One region of the Mesorhizobium sp. M1329 genome, then DNA from elsewhere that is predicted to be linked to it. Evidence: predicted binding sites of a transcription regulator. Region 1 holds the regulator's gene; each other region holds the start of a gene.
The links. Region 1 encodes PhoB, which activates phosphate uptake and scavenging genes when phosphate is short. Its sites were predicted from a motif close to TGTCATNNANCTGTCAT; they were not measured.
Positions count from the first base shown of each region.

Region 1 (10,043 bases):
CCCTCCTCCGTGGCGCTGCAACCGAAGCTGCGCTCCTGCGCACCGCCAGCCTTTTCGGCGTTTGCGGCGCCACTGGAAAGACGTCGGTCTCCAGTTGCGACTGTTCGGCTTGCGCCTGCGGCGAAGGCCGGTCCCAGAACCGGCGAACATCGAGCGGCTTGGGAATGATGACGGTGCCGTCATAGCTGCGCGCGCAGCCGCTTCCCAGAGGCAGCGCCAGGCACAGGAAGACAGGCAGAATCCGTCGAAACATCAGCAACACCCCTGCAAGCTTATAACGCTGCTTCGGCCTGACCGACAACCGGCGGAATAGGGCGGAGGGAGTAGATACGGTGAAGTAGAAGTCTTCGCACTTCCAGTCGAAGGCCTTGCTCGAAGATCGAGCGCCGGGTCGGGCGCGGATGGAGGTCCAGCGCGAGTTAGAAACGTGCGATTCGTCAACGCTTCCAGCGTAAGGCCATGGTGCGATCGCACCATACCAAAGCCGCGCTCAATCGCGACAATGGGATTCGAAGTTCCGCTCCTCCAGTTACGGGCGGGAGCAGCGACCGCCGGCAAGAAACAGGGTCAGATTTACCCCAACGGACCTGTTTAGGCGATGGCGCGGCCATGACACGCTCTGGCTGCATGCAACGCGCTCCCGTCCGGCTTTTTTCTTTTCAAGGCCGGTGGCTGCGATCGCCGAGCAGACGATGCCGGGCCGGAATTCACGCAAGCTGCTGATTCCAACGGCAAAGCGCGGCCCACTCCGACAAAGGCCGCAGCCGCTCCTTCTTAACCCCGGCTGGACGACGTTACCGGAGCGACATGAAACTGTCATGCGACTGTAATAATCGGGGGCTATTGGCCTCAGCGGGCGCCGGAGGTATGGCGCCGAGAGACCATATTCCGACAAGGAGCAGGCCACATGAGACATTTCATCCGCTCGGCGGCCGTTGCGATTGCAATGGCTGCGGCGACGACCACCCTCACCCTGTCCGCCGCGCTCGCCGCGGACATCTCCGGCGCCGGCGCCACCTTCCCCTACCCGATCTATGCGAAGTGGGCCGACACCTACAAGAAAGACACCGGCGTTGGCCTTAACTACCAGTCGATCGGTTCCGGCGGCGGCATCAAGCAGATCAAGGCCAAGACCGTTACCTTCGGCGCTTCGGATGCGCCGCTGAAAGGCGAAGAGCTTGAAGCGTCCGGACTGGCTCAGTTCCCGATGGTGATGGGTGGCATCGTTCCCGTCGTCAATCTCGAAGGCATCAAGCCTGGCGAGTTGGTTCTCGACGGCCCGACGCTGGCCGACATCTTCCTCGGCAAGATCACGAGCTGGGATGACGCAGCGATCAAGAAGCTCAATCCAGACGTCAAGCTGCCTTCGCAGGCGATCGCGGTCGTTCACCGTTCCGATGGTTCGGGCACGACGTTCAACTTCACCTATTACCTCGGCGACGTCAGCGCGGACTGGAAAGAAAAGGTCGGCGTCGACAAGGCCGTGGAATGGCCCGTTGGCATCGGCGCCAAGGGCAATGAGGGCGTTGCCAACAACGTCTCCCAGACTGGCGGCGCGATCGGCTATGTCGAATACGCCTATGCCAAGCAGAACAAGCTCACCCACACCGACATGATCAACAAGGACGGCAAGAAGGTCGAGCCTGCCGCGGCGGCGTTTTCGGCGGCAGCGGCCAATGCCGACTGGAGCTCGCAGCCGGGCTATGGGGTGATCCTCGCCAACGAGCCGGGCGCCGAGTCCTGGCCGATGACGGCGGCGACGTGGATCCTCCTGTACAAGAAGCCGGACGACGCCGCGACCACCGGCGAGGCGCTCAAATTCTTCGCCTGGGCGTATGACAAGGGCGACGAGATGGCGGGCGAGCTGGACTACGTTCCGATGCCCGACAAGGTGGTCGAGAGCGTCAAGGCGATGTGGGCCAAGGAAGTCGTCGGCAGCGACGGCAAGCCGCTCTACTCGGCTATGTAATCTCCTCCAGGGAGGGCGTCGACGGCGCCCTCCCTGTTGCCTTTAATCGCGAGGACCCAATGACCATCGCTTCCGATGCCATGCCATCATCCGCAGCAGCCCGGGCCAGGGAAGCTACGGTGCGGCGCTTCGCGCTCACAGATGCCATATTCCGCGGTCTCACCCGCGCTTCCGCAATTCTTGTGCTGGTCATCCTCGGCGGTGTCGCGATCTCGCTGTTTGCCGGCTCATGGCAGGCGCTGTCCTCCTTCGGTTTTTCTTTCCTGACGACTGAGAGCTGGAATCCGGTCACGGAAAAATTTGGCGCACTGGCGCCGATCTACGGCACCCTGGTAACGGCGGCCATCGCCATCCTGATCGCGGTCCCGATCGGCATCGGCATTGCAATCTTTCTCACCGAGCTCTGCCCGCGCCCGCTCAGGCGCCCGATCGGCATAGCGGTCGAGCTATTGGCCGGCATTCCCTCGATCATCTACGGCATCTGGGGCCTGTTCGTGTTCGCGCCGTTCCTGCAGACGACGATACAGCCCTTCATAATCAACATCTTCCACGGCGTGCCGGGACTATCCAGCCTTTTCGCCGGCCCTCCTTACGGCATCGGCCTTCTGACCTCGGCGCTGATCCTCGCCATCATGGTGCTGCCCTTCATCACCTCGATCACCAAGGACGTCTTCGATACGGTGCCGGCGGTGCTGAAGGAATCGGCCTACGGCATCGGCTGCACGACATGGGAAGTGACCCGGCGCGTGGTCATTCCCTATACCCGCATCGGCATCATGGGCGGCGTCATGCTTGGCCTCGGCCGGGCGCTCGGCGAGACCATGGCGGTGACCTTCGTCATCGGCAACGCCCACCGCATCAGCGCCTCTCTGTTCGCGCCGGGCACGACCATCTCGGCCACCATCGCCAATGAATTCACCGAAGCCGACGGCGATCTCTACACCTCCTCGCTGGTTTCGCTCGGCCTGATCCTGTTCGTCATCACCTTCCTGATCCTTGCCGCCGCCCGCTATATGCTGATGCGGATCGACGCCCGTACGGGAGCCTGACCGATGTCGACATCCTCATCGCTCCACAGCCGCCGCAAAGCCAGGAATTCGGTGATGATGGCGCTTTGCGTCGTCGCCGCCGGCATCGGGCTTGCCTGGCTGGCGCTCATCCTCGGCGCGCTGGTCTATAAGGGCACGGCCGGGCTTTCGCTTGCGGTCTTCACCGAGATGACGCCACCACCGGGCGAGGCCGGCGGCCTGCTCAATGCCATTGCGGGAAGCCTGCTGATGACGATCATCGCTGTTGTCGTCGGCACGCCGATCGGCGTGCTGGCGGGAACCTACATGGCCGAATATGGACGTTTCTCGCGCATCACCACCGTCGTCCGCTTCATCAACGACATCCTGTTGTCGGCGCCGTCGATCATCATCGGCTTGTTCGTCTATGAGTTGATGGTGCGGCCAATGGGGCATTTCTCGGCCATTGCCGGCGCCGTTGCGCTTGCCATCCTGGTCATTCCGGTGGTCGTGCGCACCACCGAAGACATGCTCAACCTGGTGCCGAACGCATTACGTGAAGCCGGTGCCGCGATCGGCGCGCCGCGCTGGGTGGTGATCCGTTCGGTCGCCTACCGCGCCGCATTATCCGGCATCGTCACCGGCATATTGCTGGCGATAGCGCGCATTTCCGGCGAGACGGCGCCGCTGCTCTTCACCGCGCTCAACAACCAGTTCTGGAGCAGCAATATCAACGCGCCGATGGCCAGCCTGCCGGTGACCATCTTCCAGTTCGCTCTCAGCCCTTACGAGGAATGGCAGCAACTGGCGTGGACCGGCGCACTCATAATCACCCTGACGGTTCTGGGCTTGAGCATCCTCGCCCGCAGCCTTACCGGACGCAGAGAGGACAGATGACACAGATGTTGTCCCCGGACATGACGATGACCGAAACGGTCGCCGAGAAGACGAAGATCGAGGTCAAGAACCTCAACTTCTACTACGGCCAGAGCAAGGCGCTAAAGGACATCAGCCTGTCGCTGCCCGAGCGCAGCGTCACGGCCTTCATTGGGCCTTCGGGCTGCGGGAAATCGACGCTGCTGCGTGTGTTCAACCGCATCTATGAGCTCTACCCGAAACAGACAGCCGAGGGCCAGGTGCTGCTCGACGGCAAAAACATTCTCGACCGGTCGCAGGATCTCAACCTCCTCAGGACCAAGATCGGCATGGTGTTCCAGAAGCCGACGCCGTTCCCGATGTCGATCTACGAGAACATCGCCTTCGGCGTCAGGCTCTACGAAAACCTCGGCAAGTCCGAGATGGACGGCCGCGTCGAACAGGCGTTGAAGCGCGCCGCGCTGTGGAGCGAGGTCAAGGACAAACTCAACGCCAGCGGCTTGAGCCTGTCCGGCGGCCAGCAGCAGCGGCTCTGTATCGCCCGCACCGTGGCCGTGAAGCCGGAAGTCATTCTGCTCGACGAACCGGCGTCCGCACTCGACCCATTGTCGACCGCCAAGATCGAGGAACTGATCGACGAATTGCAAGCCGACTACACGATCGTCATCGTCACCCACAACATGCAGCAGGCGGCGCGCGTGTCGCGCCAGACCGCCTTCATGTATCTGGGTGAACTGGTCGAGTTCGACCGGACCGAGAAGATCTTCACGTCGCCCCGCGAGAAGCGCACGCAGGATTATATCACCGGCCGCTTCGGCTGAGCCGTTCCGATCATGCATATGAGGACAGGACCATGGGCGAACACACAGTCGCTTCTTTCGACGAGGATCTCGAGCAGATCAGCAAGCTGATCCGCGACATGGCCGACCTCGCCGGTTCGATGGTCGGCGGGGCGACCAAGGCCCTGTTGAATTCCGACAACGTGTTGGCGCAACGCGTCGTTTCCGACGACGCCATCATGGATGCGCGTCAACGCGAACTGGACGACCGCGCCATCACCCTGATCGCCAAACGCCAGCCGATGGCCCACGATCTTCGCCATGTGGTCGGAGCGATCCGCATGGCCGGCGACCTCGAACGCATCGGCGACCTTGCCAAGAATATCGCCAAGCGTGTGAGTGCGGTCGGCCTCAGCGTCACGCCGCGCGACTTGTCGCATTCCATCGACGCGATGGCGCAGCTGGTGCTCATCCAGGTGCAGGGCGTCATCGAGGAGTATGCTGCAGGCGATGCGGCCGCGTTGGCCAAGCTGCGTGCCGCCGACGAGCGCATTGACGTCAAATACACGTCCGTGTTCCGCGAGCTATTGACCTACATGATGGAAGATCCGCGCAACATCACCGCTTGCACGCACCTGCTGTTCTGCGCCAAGAATCTGGAGCGGATCGGCGACCATGTCACCAACATCGCCGAAAATGCGTATTATGTGCTGACCGGCGAGCAATTGCCGGTCAATCGTCCGAAGCAGGACGAAACGACAATGTCCGCGCCGGTGACATGATGGGGGTGCCCAGCTGATGATCGCACCACGAGTAATGGTGGTGGAGGACGAGGAGCCGTTGGGTGTGCTGCTCCGCTACAATCTCGAATCCGAAGGCTACCAGGTCGAGGTGGTGACACGCGGCGACGAAGCCGAGATCCGTTTGCAGGAGAATGTGCCCGACCTTCTGGTGCTCGACTGGATGATACCAGCGGTTTCCGGCATCGAGCTCTGCCGCCGGTTGCGGGTGCGCCCCGAAACCGAGCGGCTGCCGATCATCATGCTGACCGCGCGCGGCGAGGAGAGCGACCGGGTGCGCGGTCTTTCGACCGGCGCCGACGACTATCTGGTCAAACCGTTTTCTACACCGGAATTCATGGCCAGGGTCAAGGCGCTGCTGCGCCGCGCCAAGCCGGAAGTGCTGTCCAGCGTGCTGAAGGTCGGCGACATCGTGCTCGATCGCGAATCGCACAGGGTCTATCGCAAGAAGAGCGAGATCAGGCTCGGACCGACCGAATTCCGGCTGCTGGAGTTTATGATGCGGCATCCGGGCCGCGTCTTCTCGCGCAGCCAGTTGCTCGATAATGTCTGGGGCGAGACGATCTACATCGACGAACGCACAGTGGACGTCCATGTCGGCCGGCTGCGCAAAGCCGTCAATAACGGCCGCATGCCGGATGTCATCCGCACCATCCGCGGTGCCGGTTATGCGATCAGGGAAGATTGATCCGCCTGGTCAGGCGACGTTCTTTCGGACGCCGGGCCTCATTTGCGCGCCCGGCGCGAAAATCTCCTGGTCGACGAAGCTTAACGCCCGCATCGCGCAGCCTTCGCGGATCAGCGGCAATTCGTTCGGCTCAGTGTCGAAAGAGATCGAGCCGGAATGCTGGCCGCCGGCGGTCTGTGCGATTGCCTTGCGCAAGGCCGGCTCGATCAGATCGAAGGCGGCGGCACTGGCGCCGACCATCGCGACCGGTGCCGGATCGATCAGCGCGAACAGCGAGCCGAGACCGAAACCCAGCGCTTCGCCGGCCTTGCAGTAGGCCTCGCGTTCCGGCCCATCTTTCTCGCGCGCCCGGGCCGCCAGGGCGCGCATGTCGGCGTCGCTGACGTCGGCGACCGGTTCGCTGTCTTCGCTCATCTGCCTGGCGTTGCGCCAGATGGCGTAGTTGCCGGCATAGGCCTCGATGCAGCCGCGTCGTCCGCAACGGCAGAGCGCGCCGCCTGGACGATGGATCATGTGGCCAAACTCGCCGCCCGAGGAATGCGTGCCGGTGAACAGCTCGCCCTTCAACACTAGCCCCATGCCGATGCCATGCGAAAGCAGGATGGCGATGAAGTCGTCGCGATAGCGGTCCGGCTTGCGCCAGCGCAGAGCCACCGCCATCATATTGCAGTCGTTCTCCACCGTTGCCGGGATGCCGAATTCGTCCTCCAGCATGTCGGCAAAGGCAATGTCGGTCTGCGGCGTGATCGGCGACCACAGCATGGCGCGTGCAGGGGAGTCGGTAATGCCCTGGATAGCTAGGGCGATGCGGGCGACACTGCGGACGTCAAGGTCTGGATCCTCAAGTCGGCGCCGGACGATGGCCATGCATTCGCGGATCAGTTCGTCGCGCGGCATGGTCAGCGTGTCCAGCCGGCGCTGTTCCTCGGCGACCACCTGTCCCGCATAGTCGATAATGGCGGCCGACAGGAAATTCAGCGACAACACCACGGTCAACACCGCCGCAGCTTCCGGGTTGAGGGCGAGGCCGACCTGCGGACGACCGCGTTTCAACGAAACGGGCTCGCTTGCCTTGCTCTCGGCGAGGATGCCTTCCCGTATCAGGTCGGAGGAGATCGCCGATATGGTCGAATGGCTGAGGCCGGTGGTTGCTGCGATCTCAGTACGCGATGGCTGGCCGGCCCGGCGCACCGCCGAGATCACCATCGCCCGGTTGCGCCGGCGCAAATCGTCATGGCGGATTCCGACCGACATCGTTTTGCTTTCCTCCCGGTTGCCGCGGCCGCTCATGAACCGGAAGCCGTCGGTAATGTCCGACAAACAGTGTCGGATGCAGGCAAATAGTGTCAGATGCGGGTGGCGCTGTCATCGTTTATTCCGACGCTCGAAAAAACTCGCAAAGTCATCAAAATCCATCAGAATCGATGTTGACAGCAGCCGGAGATCGGGCCAGTATTTTTTCGAGGCTCGAAAAAATTAGAGCTTCTAAGCTGGTCTTTGAGCCAATTGGTCACGCCGTACGCGGCGCAGGGAGGATATGATGAAGAAATTCACGACCGCCATTCTGGCGGGTGTCGCCATGACGCTGGCGCTGGCGTCGGTGGCGCAGGCTAAAGACAAGGTCATCGGCGTTTCCTGGTCGAACTTCCAGGAAGAGCGCTGGAAGACCGACGAGGCCGCAATGAAGGCGGCCATCGAGGCCGCCGGCGACAAGTATATTTCCGCCGACGCGCAGTCCAACCCCGGCAAGCAGCTCACCGACGTCGAGAGCCTGATCTCGCAGGGCGCCAACGCACTGATCATCCTTGCGCAGGACGCCTCGGCCATCGGGCCGGCCGTGCAGAAGGCGCTGGACGAAGGTATTCCGGTTGTCGGCTACGACCGGCTGATCGAGAACAAGGACGTCTTTTACCTGACCTTTGACAACAAGGAAGTCGGCCGCATGCAGGCCCGCGAAGTGTTCAAGGTGAAGCCGGAAGGCAACTACGTCTTCATCAAGGGCTCGGGTGCCGATCCGAATGCCGATTTCCTGTTTGCCGGTTCGATGGAAGTGCTGAAGGACGCTATCGACAGCGGCAAGATCAAGAATGTCGGCGAGGCCTATACCGACGGCTGGCTGCCGGCCAACGCCCAGAAAAACATGGAACAGTTCCTGACGGCGAACGACAACAAGGTCGATGCAGTGGTCGCGGCCAATGACGGTACTGCCGGCGGCGTCGTCGCAGCATTGACGGCGCAAGGGTTGGCTGGATCTGTTCCGGTCTCGGGCCAGGACGGCGACCACGCCGCGCTGAACCGCATCGCGCTCGGCACACAGACTGTGTCGGTGTGGAAGGATGCGCGCGAGCTCGGCAAGAACGCCGCCGAGATCGCCTCGCAACTGGCCGACGGCAAGCAGATGACCGACATTGCCGGCGTGAAGGATTTCACCACGCCCGGCGGCAATACCGTCAAGTCGCTGTTCCTGACCCCGGTCGCCATCACCAAGGATAACCTCAACGTCGTCATCGACGCCGGCTGGATCAAGAAAGAAGAGGTCTGCGCCGGCGTGGCGGCGGGCACTGTTGCAGTCTGCAACTGAGCCGACGTTTCCGAGACGTCCGAACGCCGCGGCCGCTCGCCGCGGCGTTTTTTCAACAAGAGTTGTTTTTCCGCTTCCGGCGGATAACTTCTAGGCTGCTTCCGGCATCCGCGGCAGACGGCAACCCGGCGGGAGAAACATGATGACCGACACGACTTCCAACACGCCGGTCGACAGCACGGCAGACCGGGCGCGTGAATCCGAGCTCGGCATCGTTGCCCGATTTCTCAAGGCAACCGAACTCGACACGCGCATGCTCGGCATGGTCGGCGCGCTGCTGGTCATCTGGGTCGGGATCCACATACTCTCGGGTGGGCTTTTCCTCACGCCGCGCAATCTCTGGAACTTGTCGGTGCAGACCTCCTCGGTCGCGATCATGGCGACCGGCATGGTGCTGGTCATCGTGATGCGCAACATCGATCTTTCGGTCGGCTCCGTCGAAGGCGTGATCGGCATGGTGATGGGCGTGGCGCAGGCCGAATTCCTCATCCGCGTCATGGAGTTCCAGCTTGGAAATCCCTGGATATGGATCATCGCGCTGGCTGCCGGCGTGGCGCTCGGCCTCCTGATCGGCGCGTTCCAGGGCTTTATCATCGCCTATCTCGAGGTTCCGGCCTTCATCGTGACGCTGGGCGGCCTGCTGGTCTGGCGCGGCATGGCATGGTTGATGACGAGCGGGCGCACCGTCGCGCCGCTCGACGCCACCTTCCAGCTCATGGGCGGCGGGCCGCGTGGCTCGATCGGCGCAACCGCAAGCTGGATCGTCGGCATTCTCGCCTGTGTGGGCGTCGCCTTCATGCTGCTCAACGGCCGGTCGCAGCGCAAGCGGTTCAAATTTCCGCTGCGCCCCGTCTGGGCGGAGACCCTGCTCGGTGTTGTCGCCTGTGCCGCCATCCTCGGCGCTGTCTGGATCGCCAATTCCTATCCCTGGCCGATCGGCATCGTTCGCCAGTACGCCCAGCGGAACGGCATCACCCTCCCCGAAGGCGGGCTGTTCATCGCCCATGGCATCGCCATACCGGTGCTGATCGCTGTCGCAGTCGGCATCGTCATGACCTTCATCACCAAACGCACCCGTTTCGGCCGCTATGTCTTTGCCATTGGCGGCAACCCGGAAGCGGCGGAACTCGCCGGCATCAACACGCGCTGGGTGACCATGAAGGTGTTCATGATCATGGGCGTGCTGGCCGCGATCAGCGCGGCGATTGCTTCGGCCCGCCTCAATGCGTCGACCAATGCGCTGGGGACCCTGGACGAACTCCTGGTCATCGCGGCGGCGGTGATCGGCGGCACGTCGCTCGCCGGCGGCTCCGGCACAGTGCTCGGCGCCATGCTCGGCGCGC
Region 1 covers NZ_JAMYLN010000020.1:48,582-58,624, forward strand. Annotated here, with positions in the region: gene NKH21_RS20180 (hypothetical protein) at 1-253, opposite strand, end outside; gene pstS (phosphate ABC transporter substrate-binding protein PstS) at 908-1,969, shown strand; gene pstC (phosphate ABC transporter permease subunit PstC) at 2,029-3,018, shown strand; gene pstA (phosphate ABC transporter permease PstA) at 3,022-3,873, shown strand; gene pstB (phosphate ABC transporter ATP-binding protein PstB) at 3,870-4,673, shown strand; gene phoU (phosphate signaling complex protein PhoU) at 4,706-5,413, shown strand; gene phoB (phosphate regulon transcriptional regulator PhoB) at 5,430-6,119, shown strand; gene NKH21_RS20215 (ROK family protein) at 6,129-7,373, opposite strand; gene xylF (D-xylose ABC transporter substrate-binding protein) at 7,660-8,700, shown strand; gene NKH21_RS20225 (sugar ABC transporter permease) at 8,843-10,043, shown strand, end outside.

Region 2 (10,043 bases), on a different contig from region 1:
CGGGGCGCCGATCTTCATCACCATCGGCCTTTTGGCGACAGCCATCGCCGGGCTCGCCATGCATCTGCGCAACAGGCGCACCGAGCGCCGCGCGGTGGCCCTGCTCGATGCCACGACCGCCCGCAGCCGCGCCGAAATCGAGACACTGGCCGACCGCATGTGGGAGATGCAGGAGAGCGAGGAGCGCTTTCGCGGGCTGATCGATGCACTCGGCGATCTCGTCGTCCACCGCGACCGCGACGGCCATATCGTCTACGCCAACAAGGTTTTCGCCGACGTTGTCGAAACCGACCAGCGCGACCTCGCCGGCAAGACCCTGGCCGAACTGGGCATCGATGTCGGCATCGTTCCCGACGCCGCCTTTTCCGACCATGAATGCCTGAGTTCCACCGATGTCGCCATTCGCACGCCGGACGGCCCACGCTGGTTCTCTTGGATCGAGCTGTCGGTGCGCGACAAGGACAGCGGCGCCGTCTCGCATCGCGCCATCGCCCGCGACATCACCGCCCGCAAGCGCGCCGAATCCTCGCTGATCACCGCCCGCGAGCGGGCCGAATATGCGAGCCAGGCCAAATCGCGCTTCCTCGCCACCGTCAGCCACGAGATCCGCACGCCGATGAACGGCATCATGGGCATGGCCCGGCTCCTCGCCGACACCAGCCTTTCGCCCGAGCAGCGGACCTATGTCGGCGCCATCTCGACCTCGGCCAGCGCGCTGCTGGCGCTGATCGAGGACCTGCTCGACTACTCCAAGATCGAGGCCGGCCGCTTCGATCCCGAACCGCAGCCGATGTCGGTGCGCGAGATCGCCGACAATGTCGTCGAGCTTTTGGCGGCGCGGGTTTTTGCCAAGGATATCGGCCTCGGTTGTCATGTCGAACCCGACGTGCCGCAGCTGATCACCGCCGACCCCGGCAGGGTCAGGCAGGTGCTGCTCAACCTCATCGGCAACGCCGTCAAGTTCACCGACAGCGGCGGCGTCCTGGCGAGCATCGGCCGCGTCCGCACCGAATCCACCGACCGCATCCGCTTCACCATCACCGACACCGGCCCCGGTCTGCGCGAAGAGGACATGGAGCGCATATTCGAGGACTTCGAACAGGCTGACGGCACCTCGACCCGTGCGCATGGCGGTGCCGGCCTCGGTCTTGCCATTTCCAAGCGCCTGGTGACCGCCATGGGCGGCACCATCTCTGTGTCTAGCCGGCTTGGCCAGGGGTCCGAATTCGTCTTCGAGATTCCCGCTATTTCCGCCGTCGAGGCGTCGCAGATCCGCCAGGACGCCCTTTCGGGCCGGCATGCGGTGATCGTGTCGAAGAACCTGGTCGAGGCCGAAGCCCTCGCCCGGACCATTCGCGCCAATGGCGGCTCGGTCGATCTGGCCGCCGCCGCCGCCCAGGCCACCCCTTTCGCCGAGAGCTGCGACGTGCTTCTGATCGATGCTGCCATGGAGCAAAGCGACGGCAGGCTGCTCAGGCGCCTGCGCCAGAGCGGATTTGCCGATTGCGAGGCAGTGACGCTGATCGCACCGACCGACCGCGGCATGCTTGGCGAGTTCCGTGCCAACGGTTATGCCACCTTCCTGGCGAGGCCGGTGCGCGGCGAGACACTGCTGCGCGTGCTTTTGACCAGCCATGCGCCGGTCATCGCCGAGCCGCAATTGCAAAAGCGCGGCGCGCAGGCTGGGCACGCCATTGGCGGCCGCCAGCAGGGCCTGTCGGTGCTGATCGCCGAGGACAACGACATCAACGCCATGCTGGCCCGCGCCACGCTGCTGAAGGCCGGGCATCGCGTGAAAGTGGTCGGCAACGGCAAGGCCGCCGTCGAGGCGGTCATCAGCACCGGCCACAAGCACCGCTACGACGTGGTGCTGATGGACTTGCATATGCCTGTCATGGACGGCCTGGACGCCATCGCCGCCATCCGCCGCCATGAGGAGGAGACCGCGGTGCCGCCGGTGCCGATCATGGTGCTGTCGGCCGACAGCCAGGAAAAGACCCGCCACGCCGTGCTCGCTCACGGTGCCAGCGGCTTCGTCACCAAGCCGCTTGACCCCGATGCCCTGGTTCATGCGGTCGAAGGGCAAGCGGCCGCCTGAGGCACAACCTAGACGGTCGATAGATTACCCAGCCGACGAAGTATTGCCCGCAGAGCCGTATCACGGTACTGTCACAATCCTGTTGCACCTACACCGTATCCCCGTGCCAAGAGGGATGGCTCGAAGGAGAATCACTCGTGCATACAGTCATGCCGGAATGTGATGCTCGGCCGAACGCCAGCGGGCCTTTGCTCGTCGGCCGGAACGCCGATGCCGTCATAAAAGGCGCATCGCTCGGCCGCATCGGCAATCTCGAAGTGCGGCTCGCCCGCAACGAGGCCGAGATCGCTGCCGCGCAGGAAGTGCGCTACCGGGTGTTCTACGACGAGCTTGGTGCCAGGAAGGACCTGTTCCAGATGCAGGACCGCCGCGATGCCGATCGCTTCGATCCCCTCTGCGACCATCTGCTGGTCTTCGATACTTCGCTTTCCGGCCCCGAACATCGCCGCATCGTCGGCACCTACCGCCTGCTGCGGCAGGAGATTGCCGCGGCGGCCGGCGGCTTCTATTCCGAAGGCGAATTCGAGCTGACCAAGCTGATCGCGCGGCATCCCGGCCAGCGCTTCCTCGAGCTCGGCCGCTCCTGCGTTCTGCCGGAATACCGCTCGAAGCGCACCATCGAGGCGCTGTGGCAAGGCATCTGGGCCTATATCAACCATTACGGCATCGGCGTGATGACCGGCTGCGCGTCGTTCCACGGCACCGTGCCGGCCGCACATGCCGAGGCGCTGACCTATCTAGCCCACCACTGCCGGACGAATTCATCGTGGGACGTACGTGCCGTCGCCGGGCGCTATTGTTCCATGGACCTGATGCCGATCGAGGCCGTCAATGCCAAGGCGGCGATCGCCGCGATGCCGCCGCTGGTCAAGGGCTATCTGCGCGTCGGCGCGCGCATCGGCGACGGCTGCGTCATCGACCGTGAATTCTCGACGGTCGACGTGTTCGTGGTGATGCCGGTCAAGGAGATCGGCGCCCGCTATGTCAATTATTATGGCGGGGAAGCGCAGCGATTTGCGGCCTGAGTAGGGCAGTAGGCGGAGAGAAGGCAACGGCCGGAGTAGGCAATTGCTCTACCTTACCCGACGTAGCGTTATTCCCTACTCCCGTACTGCCCTATTCCCCTACCCCCTAACTTACGCATCCTTCTCGGCCTGCTCGTTGACCGGCCCCGGCTCCACTGGCGCTTCGCTTGCCACATGCTTGGGGCCGCCCTTGGCCACGCCGACCATGGCCGGCCGCAGCACACGCTCGCCGATCGAATAGCCGGGCTGCACGACCTGCACGACCGTGTTGGCCGGCACGTCGGGATTGGGCACCTCGAACATCGCCTGGTGGAAATTCGGATCGAATTTCTCGCCCTCGGGTTCGAGCTTCTTCACGCCGTGGCGTTCCAGCGCCGACAGCATGGCGCGCTCGGTGATCTCGACGCCGTCGATCAGCGCTTTGAACCCGGCATCGCCGGACGCCTTGGCCTCCTCCGGGATGGCATCCAGAGCACGGCGCAGATTGTCTGAAACCGAAAGCATGTCGCGGGCAAAGTTGGCGACCGCATAGGCGCGCGCATCGTGGACGTCGCGGGCGGTACGGCGGCGCAAATTCTCCATGTCGGCCGCGACGCGCAGTGCGCGATCCTTCAGCTCTTCGTTTTCCTTCAGAAGCCGCACAAGCGCTTCATAGTCGCCGTCGACGCCGCCTTCCCTTGGCTCCGCGGCAGTCTCGGTCTTCTCGGCTTCATCGGGCGCGCGTTCGTCTTTTGCCTGGTCGCTCATCGCCGTTTCCCGTCATTTTTCGAATGGTGTGGATTTGCGCCCGATATCGAGGTTTAGCGGCCAAAAATCAAGGGGCAAGCGCTACTGCAGCCGCTGCCGCGGCCTGATGGCGGGCCGCGCAAACCTTTCGATTTTAATTCAAACTTTACCGTACCCGACGGCCTTGCTTGCCGAGACACTACAATGCGGGAACCATTCCTCCCTTGGAAGAGTTTCGAAGCCGACACAGGATTTTGAGATGATGCCCCGCAGGAATGGCGAAAAACGCGACGGGCTCGCTGCCGATATCCGGCGCCAGCTCGGCACTGAGGCGACCAAGCGCTTTCTGCGCACCTTGCCGGCCTTCCGCACGGAGTCCGATATTCCCGACCGTCTGAAGGAACTGCTCGACCGCCTGGACGGCGTGGAAGCCAAGGTGGTCGCAGGCGGGCGCCGGGGGTAGGCGCCGTTGCCGGCGTCGCGCCCGGCGATTGTGGCCGGCATTCCTTGCCATCGCGCGACATTTACGCGCAGTAACTTTGCGTGATCTCCGCCTTGCGGCAGCGCGCCGCTCCGCCTATGTTTCATGATGAACATGATTTCCCCCGAAGCTGTGGCAAACAGCAAGCGCGCCTGGTTGAAAATCCTGTCGCGCTATAAAAAGCCCGACAGGCGTCGCAGCGCCGTCGAACTCGCCATCACCCTCATCCCCTTCGCCACGCTGTGGGCACTGTCCTCGGCCGCCTATGCTTATGGCCATTGGTGGGGTCTGGTCCTCATCCTTCCGGCAGCCGGCTTTCTGGTGCGGATCTTCATGATCCAGCACGATTGCGGCCACGGTTCCTTCTTTGCCAACCGCTATGCCGACGACTGGATCGGCCGCGTGCTTGGCGTGCTGACGCTGACGCCTTACGATTGCTGGCGCCGCGCCCACGCAACCCATCACGCCAGCGCCGGCAATCTCGACGAGCGCGGCACCGGCGACATCAAGACACTGACCGTCGCCGAATACCGGCAACTGTCGTGGCGGGGCCGGCTCGCCTATCGCCTCTATCGCCATCCGCTGGTGATGTTTGGCCTTGGCCCGATATGGATCTTCATTTTCGAGCAGAGACTGCCCTTGGGCATGATGCGGGGCGGCCTCACCCCCTGGGTGTCGTCGATGTCGACCAATCTCGCCATCGCGGTCATCGCCGCGCTGCTCATCTGGTTCGTTGGCCCTGGCGCGTTCCTGGTCGTGCATTTGCCGATCGTCATCCTCGCCGGATCGGCCGGCATCTGGCTGTTTTATGTCCAGCACCAGTTCGAGGAGACGGAGTGGACAAAGGACTCCGAGTGGGAATTCCAGCACGCTGCCCTGCACGGTTCGTCCTATTACGACCTGCCGCCGGTGCTGAACTGGATCACCGGCAATATCGGCGTCCACCATGTGCACCACCTCTCGGCCAAGGTGCCATGCTATCGGCTTCCGGAAGTGCTGAGGGACTATCCGGAGCTGCGTGAGATCGGCCGCGTCACGCTCCTCGACAGCCTGCGCTGCGTCAAGCTGGCGCTGTGGGACGAGAGCCGCAGCAAACTGGTATCATTCCGCGAAGCGCGGATGGCCGTGTAGACGCACCGCCGCACGAAGAGTGCGGCGGCTCCAAATTCCGAGCTTAAGCCGCCCGGCGTTGGTCGCGCATCAGGATTTCGCCCTGGCGGATCTCGGTGCCCAGCACTTTCAGGCATTCGCGCATGAAGGCGGCAAGGCCCGGCCAGCCCTTGGCCGACACAAGATTGCCGTCGACATGAGCGCCGGTCGGCGCAACATCGATATAGATGCCGCCGGCCAGCGTGACTTCCGGCTCGCAATATTGCAGCGCCGCAACCTCGCGGCCGCGCACCACGCCGTCGACTGCAATCAGGATCTGCACGCCGTGGCAGATGGTGAAGATCGGCTTGCCCGTTTCATGGAAATGCCGCACCAGCGCCTGCACGCGCTTGTCGATGCGGATATATTCCGGCCCGCGCCCGCCCGCCGCATAGACGGCGTCGTATTCGGCCGGGTTGACCTCTGAAAACGTCTTGTTGAGGATGTAGTCGTGGCCGAGCTTTTCCGTATAGGTCTGGTGGCCTTCGAAGTCGTGCAGCGAGGTCTTCAAGATATCGCCGGCCTTCTTGTCGGGACAGACGACATGGACGGTGTGGCCCACCGCGTGCATGGCCTGTTCAAAGACGAAAATCTCGTATTCCTCGCTGAACTCGCCAACGAGCATCAATATCTTCTTGCCAGCCATATCCGGTTCCTCCCTTGTGGCCACATTTATTCGGATCGCGAAATAATGGGCCTATCGTAAGGCGGAGAGGCGCAAAATAAAAGGCTGAATCGGGAATGTGGTCCGACCAGATAGGGCTTCTGACACCTGGAGCGGATCAGCCGGCGCGCACCCGCCGCCAGGAATATTTCGGGCCTTTGGCCTCCGGCTTCACCGAGGGTTGGTAGGACAGCGGCAGTCCGCCGGTGCGGCCTTGCTCGAGCCGCTTCAGCAGCACCGGGTGCGAGATCTCGAATTCGTCGAAGCCGAGGCGCAGCATGTGCGGCAGCTGGTCGACCAGCACCTGCCCGGTGGCGCGCATGGCGCCGGCGAAGTGGTAACGGCTGCGCAGCAATTCGCCCTTGGAGAACGAGCGGCCGTCATTGAACGCCGGGAAGGCCAGCGCCACCAGCGACAGCTGATCGAGCAGGCCGGCGATCTTTTCGAGCTGGTCGCCGGGCTGCAGCAGCACGCCGATGCGTTCCTTCGCCGACCGCCGCACCTCCGGATCGAGGCCGAGAAACGCCTGCAACGGCAGGATGACGCGGCCATTGCCGACCAGCGCCTCGGCGCTTTCGGCATGAACCCACTCGTCCTCGCGGAACCCATCCGGTGTCCACAGCCGCGTGGCGTTTTCGGCTATCAAGTCACTCATCAAGAAATTTCCCAAGTCCAAAATCTGGATGCCAAAAATCCTGGATCCCAAAAAAGACCCTAAAGCGAGGCGTCGGTCAGCGACCTTTCCAGCCCCGACAAATGAATGCCGCATTCGGTCTTGGCGTGCCCGGCCCAGCGGCCGCTGCGCGCGTCGTCGCCCGGCTGCACCGGCTGCGTGCATGGGAAGCAGCCGATCGACAGATAGCCATAGGCGACCAGCGGGTTTTCACGCAGCGCATGTGCGCGCATGTAGCCGGCCTGGTCTGATGTCGTCCAGTGCGCCAGCGGATTGATGCGGATGCGCGAGCCGACCGCCTCGAACACCGGGAGCGATGCCCGGGTCGCCGCCTGGAAGCGCTTGCGTCCGGTGAACCAGGCGCGGAACGGCTCGACGCCACGCGCCAGCGGCTCGACCTTGCGCACGTCGCAGCAGGCGTCGGTATCGGTCTCGTTCAGATTGCCGGTCGGGTCGATCCTTGCCAGCGCCGCATCGTCGGGCCTGATCACCCGGATATCGGTCAGCCCGAAATCGGCGGCCAGCGCGTCACGATAGCCGAGGGTCTCCTCGAAATGCTTGCCGGTGTCGAGAAAGATCACCGGCAGCGTGCGGTCGATCTCGGCGATCATGTGCAGCAGCACCGCCGAATCCGCGCCGAAGGACGAGACGGCGGCGATTTCGCCGTGAAAGAATTCCCGGGCCGACCGCTCGATGATCTCCAGCGGCTTCAGATGGCCATAGAGCGCGTCGAGACCTGCCGCTTGGGCGGCGATGCCGGCCTCGACGTCGACGATACGGTCAAGCGGCCTTGGTTTCGCCAGCATAGAGCGCCTCCTTGAACGGCGCGGGACCGACACGGCGGTAGGCGTCGATGAATCGTTCGTTTCTGTCCAGCCGAAGCCCGAGATAGGTCTCGACGATCTGCTCGATGGCGTCGGTGATCTCTTCCGAGCTGAAGCCGCGGCCGATGATCTCGCCGACCGAGGTGTTCTCGTCGGCCGAGCCGCCGAGCGTCACCTGGTAGAGCTCGGCGCCTTTCTTCTCGACGCCGAGGATGCCGATATGGCCGACATGGTGATGGCCGCAGGCATTGATGCAGCCGGAAATCTTCAGCTTCAATTCGCCGATCTCGCGCTGGCGCTCCAGCGAGGCGAAGCGCCGCGAGATTTCCTGCGCCACGGGAATCGAGCGCGCCGTCGCCAGCGCACAATAATCGAGGCCGGGGCAGGAGATGATGTCGCTGATCAGGTTGGAATTGGCCGTCGCCAGCCCGATATCGACAAGCGCGTCGTAGACCGCCTTGAGGTCGGCCCGCGCCACATGCGGCAGGATCAGGTTCTGCTCGTGACTGACGCGCAGCTCGTCGAATGAATATTTTTCGGCAATGTCGGCGACCGCTTCCATCTGGCTGTCGGAGGCATCGCCCGGCGTCTCGCCGATGCCCTTAAGCGAGATGGTCACCGCCGCGTAGTCGGGATGGCGATGGGTGACCACATTCTGGTCCAGCCATTCGGAAAAGCTCTTGGAGTCGAGCCGGGCAAGCTTGACCGCCTCGTCGCCTTCCGGCCGGTCGACAAGCGCCGGCGGCGCGAAATAGGCGTCGATGGCGCGGATGTCTTCTTCCGGCAGCCTCAGCTCGGCGTCCTTCAATTCCTGCCATTCGGCCTCGACCTGGCGGGTGATCTCCTCGACGCCGGTCTCATGGACCAGGATCTTGATGCGCGCCTTGAACTTGTTGTCGCGACGGCCGTAGAGGTTGTAAACGCGCAGGATCGCCGTGCAGTAGGACAACAGGTCCGCTTCGGGCAGGAAGTCGCGGATCTTCTTGGCCACCATCGGCGTGCGGCCCTGGCCGCCGCCGACATAGACGGCGAAACCAAGCTCGCCGGTGGCGTTCTTCCTCAGGTGCAGGCCAATGTCGTGCGTCTGGATGGCGGCGCGGTCGCGCTCGGCGCCGGTCACGGCGATCTTGAACTTGCGCGGCAGGAACGAGAATTCCGGATGCACCGACGACCATTGCCGCAGGATTTCGGCATAGGGGCGCGGATCGGCAACCTCGTCGGCGGCGGCGCCGGCGAAGTGGTCGGCGGTGACGTTGCGAATGCAGTTGCCGCTGGTCTGGATGGCGTGCATCTCGACGCTTGCCAAATCCGCCAGGATCGCCGGAATGTCCGACAGCGCCGGCCAGTTGAACTGGATGTTCTGGCGCGTCGTGAAATGCCCGTAACCCTTGTCGTATTTGCGGGCGATATGGCCGAGCATGCGCAGCTGCTTGCTGTTCAGCGTGCCGTAGGGCACCGCGATGCGCAGCATATAGGCATGCAGCTGCAGATAGACGCCGTTCATCAGCCGAAGCGGCCGGAACTGGTCCTCGGTGATCTCGCCGGCAAGCCGCCGCGCGACCTGGTCGCTGAACTCGGCGACCCGGGCCTTGACGAAATCGTGGTCGAACTCATCGTAACGGTACATATTCAGGTCTTTCCGGGCGCGTCCGCCCGTTATTTTTTTCGTTCGAGCATGATCGGGATCATGCTTGTGTCATCTATGCCGCGCGTGCGGCTTGCGGACGGGCCTGCTTGCCCAGATCGTTGCGGGTGGTCGGGCCGGCGGCACGGATCTTTTCACGCAGCCGGACCGCCTCGACCTTGCCGTTGGCCACGGTCACGTCGATCAGGTTGACGTCGACCACTTCGTTGTTGGCGGAGGCCTTGGCGCCGATCGCCTCCAGCCGGTCCTCGGCCGCCTTGTCATGGGCGATGTCGGCATGGTCGATGGTCTCGGCCCAGCCGCCATTGGCGTACCAGACGGCTATGCCGTCGGCGAGGCGGTTCGCGGTCAGGACTTTCATTGGTTCACTCCTTGCGCGGCAGCACGGGCCGCGCTTTCCTGCCTGTGTGCCGCCAGCGGCTCCGACCGTTCGAAATTGGCGCCGGCGACCGCGTCGCCGATGATGGTCATCACCGGGCCGCTGAGATCGGCACGCGCCTCCAGCGATGGCAGGTCGGCGAGCGTGCCGTGGAAACGGCGGCGGTTGGCAAGGCTGGCGTTCTCGACCACTGCGACGGCCGTATCCGGCGACAGGCCGGCTTCGATCAGCCGGCCGGCGACCTCGGCGGCGACCGAGCGGCCCATATAGACGGCGACTGTCGCGCCGGAAATGGCGAGCTTTGCCCAATCTGGCAGCGAATTTCCCTTGAGGTCGTGGCCGGTGGTGAACACCATCGACGACGACACGCCGCGCAGCG
Region 2 covers NZ_JAMYLN010000006.1:27,239-37,281, forward strand. Annotated here, with positions in the region: gene NKH21_RS07785 (response regulator) at 1-2,098, shown strand, start outside; gene olsB (l-ornithine N(alpha)-acyltransferase) at 2,248-3,123, shown strand; gene grpE (nucleotide exchange factor GrpE) at 3,235-3,870, opposite strand; gene NKH21_RS07800 (hypothetical protein) at 4,109-4,312, shown strand; gene NKH21_RS07805 (fatty acid desaturase) at 4,439-5,461, shown strand; gene NKH21_RS07810 (DJ-1/PfpI family protein) at 5,505-6,125, opposite strand; gene NKH21_RS07815 (DUF934 domain-containing protein) at 6,262-6,798, opposite strand; gene NKH21_RS07820 (phosphoadenylyl-sulfate reductase) at 6,858-7,622, opposite strand; gene NKH21_RS07825 (nitrite/sulfite reductase) at 7,597-9,267, opposite strand; gene NKH21_RS07830 (DUF2849 domain-containing protein) at 9,341-9,646, opposite strand; gene cysG (siroheme synthase CysG) at 9,643-10,043, opposite strand, start outside.
Region 2: the regulator PhoB is predicted to act here: its motif matches at 2,168-2,184, upstream of olsB (l-ornithine N(alpha)-acyltransferase).

Region 3 (10,043 bases), on a different contig from region 1:
AATTGCGTCACTGCCCGGCGCGGAAAAATTCGCCAACCTCGATGGCGTCGTTGTCATCGGCGGCAGCGTCTACGCCACCGCGTATATGACGGGCACGCTCTACCGCTACAAAGCCGGCGGCACGCCGCAAGTGGCTGCAACGCTCAAGCCGGGCAGCGCCGACATCGGCACCGACGGTAGGTCTACCATCTTCGTGCCGCTGATGAACGACGGCGAGATCGCGGCACTAGGCCTCGACTAAGCCAGCCATCGGCTCAGGCGGCGGGCGCGGCTTTCTTCAACTGCGCCCGCGCATCCGTGATCGAGGCGGCATAAGTCACCAGCGGCCGCTTGACGCCGTGGTTGATCAGCATGCGGCGTGTCTACGGTGAAGCGCCTGAATATTATGATGGTTCAAGAATCATCTTGCATACCTGACATGCAGCACTCTTTGCCAGCCGATGCGCTATGATGCTACAAACCTCGGCATCGTTTGGCGGGATATCCACTGCGATCCCGATTTCATAGGCGCGACTTCAAAAGGATGAGCGGGTGAAGATATTCAAAGCGTTGGCGACCTCGACAGCCTTGCTGTCGATGGTTTTCCTGCTGGCAGGCTGCGGCCCTGGCCTGATCAACAGGCTGATTTGAGTCAGGTGCCGTCGGCCCGCCCAAGCCATCGCTGCAGGAACCGTGCCGCAAGCCAGCACAGCATCGCCCAGGCAAAGCCGGCGCACCAGCCGGCCAATACGTCGGACGGCCAGTGGACGCCGAGATAGATGCGGCTGATGCCGACCACCACCGTCGTCAGCACCGCCAGCCCGAGCACATAGATCTTCGTTGTCCGCCCGGGCAAAAACCGCGCCGCCATGCTGCCCAGCGTCAAATATGTCACCGCCGACAGCATGGCGTGGCCGCTCGGAAACGAAAGCGATGCCACGTCGGCGAGATGCGAGACCAGATCGGGGCGCGGCCGGTCGATATCGAATTTCAGCACGCTCGACAGGAGCTGGCCGCCCGCTACCGCGACGAACATGAGAAGCGCCGCGCCTGGCCTGCGGATAAGGAGTAGATAGACGATCATTGCTGCCGTGATCAGCACCAGCACGCTGGCGCTGCCGAGACTGGTGATGTCGCGCATCGCTCCTTCCAGCCACGCCGGTCCGATCGGATTGTCGGGCTGGCCGGCCTTGCGGAAGGCAAGCAGGATTTCGGTATCGAAGGCATGCGGCGTGGTGGCCCGCGCCATCTCCATCAGCTCCTCGAACCCCCACAGCCCGCCGGCAATGACCAGCCCGGCCAGCAGAACCGGGAACTCCAGCCAGTTGCGCAGTCTGCTTGCAACCTTCTTCATCGGCCCGATCGCAGTTACAGCCTCTGCAGATAGGGCCCGAGCGTGATCAGCGCCACCGCTGCGATGGCAAGCACGATGCCGGTTGCCTGTAAGGCATTGACGCGCTCGCCGAAGAAGACCAGCGCCACCACATTCACCGACACCAGCTGGATCACCGCCGACAGGCTGAACGACACCGACATGCCGAATTCACGGATCAGCCTCAGCATGATCAGATTGCCGAGCGAATAGAGCGCCAACGTCAGCACGATCTTGCCGAGGCTCGGCGCCAGCCCCCACTGTTTTGCAGCCATCGCCGCCAGCAGGAAGATCACCGTCGAAACGCAGAGCTGCCCAAGTCCCCAGAAACTCACTTTTTGTTCCTCCCGATGTGTCCCTACGCGCCTGCCGCAGCTCTTGTTTCCGAAGCGCCGGTCGCGGTCAAGCGGGCCCGATGTTGGATAGGAAATCGCAGGTGGCAATTAGCCGGCATGTCATCAAACTGTGACCTGCCGGCGATACCGGACTGGCCAGGCAACACGCTCCAGCAATCCATCCAGCCAGAGGCAGGCCCCCATGACTGAACAGCGCTCGACCGAACATCGCATCCCTGACGCTCATTTCCGCACCAGCCTGCTCGAGGAAAACGATGGGCCGGGAGCCAATCCCACCGACAACCGCACCATGGGTGAGATCATCGCCGCGCGGTTCTCGCGCCGCGGCTTCCTCAAGGGCTCGCTTGCCGTCTCGGCCATAGCCGCTACCGTCAGCCCGCTGGCGCTGATCACCGCCGACAGCGCCCGCGCCGCCGAAGGCTCCGCCTTCACTTTCGACGAGCTCGAGGCCGGCATCGACGACAAGCATCACGTCGCACCCGGCTATGACGCCGACGTGCTGCTGCGCTGGGGCGACCCGCTGTTCGCCGATTCGCCGGAATTCGATCCGACAAAACAGTCGGCGGAAGCCCAGGCCAGACAATTCGGCTACAACAACGACTATGCCGGTTATATCCCGATCGACGGCTCGGCCGAGCATGGCCTGCTGGTCGTCAACCACGAATACACCAATCCGCATCTGATGTTCCCGGGCCTCGTCACCATCGTCGATGGCAAAGCCAAGCAGGCACCTCTCAGCAAGGAACAAGTCGACGTCGAGATGACCGCGCATGGCGGCACCATCGTCGAGATCCGCAAGCTATCAGGCAAATGGCAGGTCGTTCGCAACGGCAAGCTCAACCGCCGCGTCACCTCCAATACCGAGATTGCGCTCTCCGGCCCCGTCGCCGGCCACGACCGCGTCAAGACCAGCGCCGATCCGACCGGCACGAAGGTCATCGGCACCGTCAACAATTGTGCCGGCGGCGTCACGCCATGGGGCACCTATGTCATGGCCGAGGAGAACATCCACGGCTATTTCTCGGGCGAGCTGCCGCAGGGCCATAAGGAAGCCGCCAATTACAAGCGCCTCGGCATTCCCGAAGGTGCCTATGAATGGGCAGCGCATTACGACCGTTTCGACATCGGCAAGGAGCCGAACGAGCCGAACCGCTTCGGCTGGATCGTCGAGGTCGACGTCCAGGATCCGACTTCGGTGCCGAGGAAGCGCACCGCGATGGGCCGCTTCAAGCATGAGGGCGCCGAATCGATCGTCGCCAAGGACGGCCGTGTCGTCTTCTATCTCGGCGATGACGAGCGCTTCGACTATGTCTATAAGTTCGTTACCACAGGCAAGTTCAACCCGGACGATCGCGCCGCCAACATGGATTTGCTCGACGACGGCACCTTGCATGTCGCCAAGTTTGCCGACGACGGTTCGGTCGAATGGCTGCCGATCGTCTTCGGCCAGGGGCCGCTGACGGCCGAGAACGGCTTTGCCAGCCAGGCCGACGTGCTGATCGAAACGCGCCGCGCCGCCGACCTGCTCGGCGCCACCAAGATGGACCGCCCGGAAGACATCCAGCCCAATGCCGCCAACGGCAAGGTCTATGTCATGCTGACCAACAATTCGAAGCGCAAGGCCGATCAGGTCGACGCCGCCAACCCGCGTGCCGAAAATGCCTTTGGCCACATCATCGAGATCGTCGAGGACGGCGGTGATTTCACCGCGACAAAGGGCAGGTGGGAAATCCTGCTGAAATGCGGTGATCCCTCGGTTGCCGCTGTCGGCGCCACCTTCTCGACCGCAACCACCGCCAATGGCTGGTTCGGCATGCCGGACAATTGCGCGGTCGATTCGGCCGGCCGCCTCTGGGTCGCTACCGACGGCCAAGGCCCGAAAGCCACCGGCCGCACCGATGGTCTGTGGGCTGTCGATACGGAAGGGCCGGCGCGGGCGACATCAAAGCTGTTCTTCCGCGTGCCGATCGGCGCCGAAATGTGCGGTCCCTTGTTTGCGCCGGACGACCAGACCGCCTTCGTTGCCGTCCAGCATCCGGGCGACGGCGGCGAGGACTGGGAGGCTTTCGGCCGTCCGTCCTACTATGAGGATTTGTCGACCCGCTGGCCCGACTTCAAGCCGGACATGCCGGTGCGCCCGTCGGTCGTTGCCATTACCAGGCAAGGCGGCGGCAAGATCGCGGTCTGACACGCAGCAAGGTCTTGCAGTCTCAAGGAAGGATTTCGGCCATACGAAATCCTTCCTTTCCGATACGGGATGCATCCATGCTGCGCATCATGCGCCGACACTCATCCGGTGCGCTGAACCACAGCCACATTCATTGTGCTTCGCAACCTGAAGCCAATGGACTCGTATAATCTAATGGCCGTGGCGTTGCTGGCGTAGGCGTGGAGATAGGGAACTTCGCCGCGCGCCACTATCCGGTTTGCCACGAACAGGGACAGCAGCTTGCCCAGGCCACCGCCGCGAAATTCCGGATGTGAGCACACGCCGCTGAGTTCGGTATAGCCAGGCTGCTTCATGCGCTCGCCGGCCATCGCCGCAAGCCTGCCCTCGATTTTCACACCCCAGAAATCGCCCAGGCTCAAGGCTTCGAGCGTGAATGGGCCAGGCTTGGTGAGCAATGCCAGGGCGAGCATCTCAGCGGCATCGTCTCGGGTCAGACGTTGCACGCGTTTGTCAGACACGGTTTGCAATGGCTGCTCGGCAATCATCTGAACCCCGGCTGCGGCCGAAGTCGCGGAAAGCCCCGTGGGCAGAGCAATCACGTCCGCTTGAAGCAGGATCACACTCTCGCCCGGGGAGACAAGCCTTTCGAGCGCCCGCAGGCTATCCGGGGCGTCCGCGCCAGTGGCGGCGAAAGGAACAATCGACGGCCGATATCGCTTGGCGAGGTCATTACCTTGCGCGAACGCCGAATGTCGCGTCTGAAGCGCGCTCCAGACGGGGCGGTCAAGCAGATGTCTCATTGCGCGGCACCCTCAGGCTTTTTTACACGATGGTCGAGAGAGGCCGCGGCGAGGCCGTCCTCGATGGCAGCCAGCTGCTCAAGAAGCGGCCCCGAAAGATCCGCGCACAAATCCGCGACGGCGTTCTCGATGGAAGGCCAGACGTCGCGCTTTGCGACGTCGACCAGCCGCCGGCCGTCCCAAGTAAGCGAGACAATCCTGCGCCGCTGGTCATCGGTCGACGGACTGACCTCGAGCAGTCCCAATTCGGACAGAAGCGAGACGCTTCGCGTTACCCCCGGCTGCGCGACGCCAAGGCATTGCGCCAGTTCCCCGACAGACAACGGACCCAGCCTGTCGAGCGCGGCCAGCAGGGGGTATTGGCTCGCCTGAACCGGAACATCCAGCCGGTCGAGCAGGCGCTGCGCCTCCGCTTGCAGTTGCTCGCCTATACGCTTCAGCCTGCTTCCCAGGCATAGGAAGCCAAGCGATCGTATGACGTCTTCCATAGGTCACTTCACCTCAAAATCTATAACATGATATATAACAATGCATAAAAAGCAAGATCGAGCATTCAAGCGCCGGCTCCGGGGCGCGGGCGCGGGCGCGGGCTTATATCGCCTTCGGAAAGGAAACGTCGACCGATAAGGCTGCTTCGCCTGGACAAGGCCAGTCGATCAGTTGCGCAGCCGGTAGCCGGTCCTGAAGATCCAGGCGACGATCGCTATGCAGATGAGCAGGAAAACCACCGTCATGCCGAGGCTGACGCCGACCGAAACGTCGGACTTGCCGTAGAAGCTCCAGCGGAAGCCGCTGACCAGGTAGACCACCGGGTTGAACAGCGTCACCGTGCGCCAGATGCCGGGCAGCATGTTGATCGAATAGAAGCTGCCACCGAGGAAGGTCAGCGGCGTGATGATCAGCAGCGGTACCAGCTGCAGTTGCTCGAAGCTCTTCGCCCAGATCCCGATGATAAAGCCGAACAGGCTGAAGGTCACCGCCGTCAGCACCAGGAAGGCAAGCATCCAGAACGGATGCTCGATCGTCAGCGGTACGAACAGCGAGGCCGTCGCCAGGATGATCAGGCCAAGCACGATCGACTTTGTCGCCGCGCCCCCAACATAGGCGATGACGATCTCCAGATAGGACACCGGCGCCGACAGCAATTCGTAGATCGAGCCGACGAATTTCGGAAAATAGATGGCGAAAGAGGCGTTGGAGATCGACTGCGTCAGCAGCGACAGCATGATCAGCCCCGGCACGATGAAGGCACCGTAGCTGATGCCGTCGATCTCGGTGATGCGCGAGCCGATGGCCGAGCCGAAGACGACGAAATAGAGTGACGTCGAAATGACCGGTGAAACGATGCTTTGCAGCACCGTGCGAAGCGCGCGCGCCATCTCCACCCGATAGATCGCCCATACCGCATGAAGATTCATGGCCGCGCGCGGATTCATGCCGGTTTCCTCACCAGATTGACGAAGATCTCCTCGAGCGAGCTGTTTTCCGTATCGATGTCGCGGAACTGGATGCCGGCCGCTTCGAGCTCGCGGATCAGCGAGGCGACGCCCGGCCGTTCGCTCTGGTTGTCATAAGTATAGGTCAGCTGTCCGCCATCCGGCGAAAGCTCCAGCGCATAGCTCGAAAAAGCGTCGGGAACAGTGGCCAGGGGACTGCGCAGTTCCAGTACAAGCCGTTTGCGGCCAAGCTTGCGCATCAGCTCGGCCTTGTCCTCCACCAGCACGATCTCGCCGCGGTTGATGACGCCGACGCGATCGGCCATCGCCTCGGCTTCTTCGATGTAATGCGTGGTCAGGATGATGGTGACGCCGTCCTCGCGCAGCCGGCGCACCATCGCCCACATGTCCTGGCGCAGCTCGACATCGACGCCTGCCGTCGGTTCGTCGAGGAACAGGATGCGCGGCTCGTGCGACAGCGCCTTGGCGATCATCAGCCGGCGCTTCATGCCGCCGGACAGCGTGATCGCCTTGGCGTCCTTCTTGTCCCAGAGCGACAGATCGCGCAGCACCTTTTCGACGAACGCCTTGTCCGCCGGCCTGCCGAACAGCCCGCGGCTGTAATTGACCGTCGCCCATACGCTCTCGAAGGCGTCGATGGTCAGTTCCTGCGGCACCAGCCCGATCAGGCTGCGCGCGGCGCGGTAGTCGCGGTTGATGTCATGGCCGTCGACGGTGACGCTGCCCGACGAGCGGTTGACGATGCCGCAGACGATCGAGATCAGCGTCGTCTTGCCGGCGCCATTCGGCCCGAGCAGCGCAAATATCTCGCCGCGCACGATGTCGAGATTGATCTCCTTCAGCGCCTTGAGGCCGGTGGCGTAGGTCTTGGTGACCCCGGAAATCGAGATGATCGGCTGCATGGCTGAAAACGGCTGCTTGAAACAGAGTGTTGATTTAATCCGCTGAATGTCGGTCCGCAAATCCGGATGTCAATGGCGCTCCTGACAGTTCTCGACATCGAGCTTCGCCGGAATAGGCAACACCTGCCCGCTCGTCCAGCCAAATTCCACGCAAAAGCAGATTAACCGGCACTGCGGCGTTCCGCCTCGCGGCGGGACGCCGCTTTGACCGTCCGGTGCATCAAGCCTATCCTTCAACAAACAAGCAGCAGCCGGAGCCGCCATGGACCCGCTCATTCTGTCGCGCATACAGTTCGGCGCGAACATCTCGTTCCACATCCTGTTCCCGGCGATTACCATCGCGCTCGGCTGGGTGCTGCTGTTCTTCAAGCTCCGCTACAACGCGACAAACGATTCAGCCTGGATGCGCGCTTATTTCACCTGGGTTAAGGTATTCGCGCTGTCCTTCGCCATGGGCGTGGTTTCCGGCGTCACCATGAGTTTTCAGTTCGGCACCAACTGGCCGGGCTATATGGAGACGGTCGGCAACATTGCCGGCCCGCTGCTGGCCTACGAGATTTTGACCGCCTTTTTCCTCGAGGCAGCGTTCCTCGGCATCATGCTGTTCGGCTTCCGTCGCGTCTCGAACCGCGTCCATACACTGGCGACGGTGCTGGTGGCCGGCGGCACCACCTTGTCCGCCTTCTGGATCATCGCACTCAATTCGTGGATGCAGACGCCGGCCGGTTTCGAAATGCGCGATGGTGTGGCGCACGCCACCGACTGGTGGGCCGTTGTCTTCAATCCATCCATGCCCTACCGGCTCGTCCATATGCTGCTTGCTTCGGGGCTGACCGTCTCGTTCCTGGTCGCCGGCCTGTCGGCGCTGCGCTATCTCTACGGCGATCGCTCGGAATCGATGTGGAAGGCCTTGCGCACCGGCGTCTTCACCGCCCCGATCCTGATCCCGATCCAGATCTTTGCCGGCGACCAGCACGGCCTCAACACGCTGGAACACCAGCCGCAAAAGATCGCCGCCATGGAAGCCAACTGGAACACCGGTCCCAACGTGCCGCTGGTGCTGTTTGCGCTTCCTGATGAAGCGGCCAGGGAGAACAGGTTCGAGCTCACCATTCCCGATGGCGCCAGCCTTATCCTCAGGCACAGCGCCGGCGGCGTCGTACCGGGGCTGAACGATTATGCCGGCAACCATCCCCCGGTATTTCCGGTGTTCTGGGGCTTTCGCATCATGGTCGGCACCGGGCTCCTGATGCTCGCTGTCTCCTGGTCGGCAGCCTTCTTCCTCAAGCGCCGCCACAGCCTGCCTAAGCCGCTGGCGCTGGTGATGGTGCCGATGGCGCTGTCCGGCTGGCTGGCGACGCTGGCCGGCTGGTACACCACCGAGATCGGCCGCCAGCCCTGGCTGGTCACCGGCGTACTGCGTACCGCCGATGCTGTCGGCCCGGTCGCCGGCAGCCATGTCGCGCTGTCGCTCGCGGTCTATCTCATCCTCTATGTGCTGCTCTTGATCGCATATCTCGGCGTGCTGGTGCATCTGGCATTGAAGGCGGCGAAGGATGGTGACACCTCGCCGCTGCCGGGCGTCATGAACAGGCCGCTGTCGCAGCCGGTTGCGCAACCGGGAGAAACATCATGAGCTTCGACTGGCCGACCCTGCTGCCTCTGATCTTTGCCGGGCTGATGGGCCTCGCCATCCTGATCTACGTCATCCTCGACGGTTTCGATCTCGGCATCGGCATCCTGTTCGCCGCAGCCGAAGACACCGAACAGGATACGATGATCGCCGCCATCGGCCCGTTCTGGGACGCCAACGAGACCTGGCTGGTGCTGGCGGTCGGCCTGCTGCTGGTCGCCTTCCCGTTGGCGCATGGCACCATTCTGACGGCGCTCTACATTCCGGTCTTCGTGCTGCTGGTCGGCTTGATCCTGCGCGGCGTCGCCTTCGATTTCCGCGCCAAGGTGCCGGCCGGCAGGAAGCACCGCTGGAACCGCATCTTCTTCCTCGGCTCGGTCATCGCGTCGCTGGCGCAAGGTTACATGCTCGGCGTCTATGTGCTCGGCCTCGACGTCGGCCCTGGCGGCATCGCTTTCGGCGCGTTGGTGGCACTTTGCCTTGCCGCCGCCTATGCGGCGATGGGCGCGGCCTGGGTCATCTACAAGACGGAAGGCGATCTGCAGAGGAAGGCGGTGCTGTGGCTGCGCACGGCGCTGGTGCTGACCGCGCTCGGCATGGTCGCGGTATCGCTGGCCACGCCCTTTGCCAGCGCGCGCATCTTCGACAAATGGTTCGTCTGGCCGGCCATGCTCTATCTGTCGCCGCTGCCGATCCTGTCGGCAGTGCTGTTCCTGTGGCTATGGCGCCAGACCTTCCATCTGCCGAAACCCGGCGACCGCCACGCGCTGCTCCCGTTCCTGACATTGGCCGCGATCTTCACGCTCGGCTTTGCCGGCCTCGCCTGGTCGTTCTACCCCTTCGTGGTGCCCGACCGGCTGACCATCTGGCAGGCTGCTTCGGCACCCGAAAGCCTGGCCGTCATCCTGGTCGGGACGGTCGTCGTGCTGCCGATCATCATCTTCTATTCGTTCTTTGCCTACCGGGTGTTCGCCGGCAAGGCGACGGATCTGACCTATGACTGACCGGCATCGCCGTCGCCACCTGAAACAGAATATTCATCTTCAAGCGGAATAACCTTCTCTGGCCGGCCCAGCAGAATCGCCGGCAAGAAGAAGGGCAACAGAATGAACCCCTTTTCTGCGGCAGCACAGGATCGGCTGCTGCTTTTGCTGATCCGGACGGTCGCGCTGATCGGCGCACTCGCGCTTGCCGGACTGCTGCCGGCCATGCCGCAGGCGCACGCCCAAGACGCGGCCAACTGGGCGGGCGTGTGGGACACGAAGTGGCGCGGCGGCGGCGCCCAGATCAAGTTCGAGCAGACCGGCACTGACGTAAAGGGCGTCTACCCGCTTTACAACGGCCGCATCGAGGCCAAGGCCGAAGGCGACAAGC
Region 3 covers NZ_JAMYLN010000032.1:49,831-59,873, forward strand. Annotated here, with positions in the region: gene NKH21_RS26245 (SMP-30/gluconolactonase/LRE family protein) at 1-241, shown strand, start outside; gene NKH21_RS26250 (phosphatase PAP2 family protein) at 632-1,333, opposite strand; gene NKH21_RS26255 (hypothetical protein) at 1,348-1,686, opposite strand; gene NKH21_RS26260 (PhoX family protein) at 1,889-3,895, shown strand; gene NKH21_RS26265 (GNAT family N-acetyltransferase) at 3,997-4,677, opposite strand; gene NKH21_RS26270 (MarR family winged helix-turn-helix transcriptional regulator) at 4,674-5,165, opposite strand; gene NKH21_RS26275 (ABC transporter permease) at 5,334-6,095, opposite strand; gene NKH21_RS26280 (ABC transporter ATP-binding protein) at 6,110-7,036, opposite strand; gene NKH21_RS26285 (cytochrome ubiquinol oxidase subunit I) at 7,299-8,672, shown strand; gene NKH21_RS26290 (cytochrome d ubiquinol oxidase subunit II) at 8,669-9,673, shown strand; gene NKH21_RS26295 (mechanosensitive ion channel family protein) at 9,776-10,043, shown strand, end outside.
Region 3: the regulator PhoB is predicted to act here: its motif matches at 1,805-1,821, upstream of NKH21_RS26260 (PhoX family protein).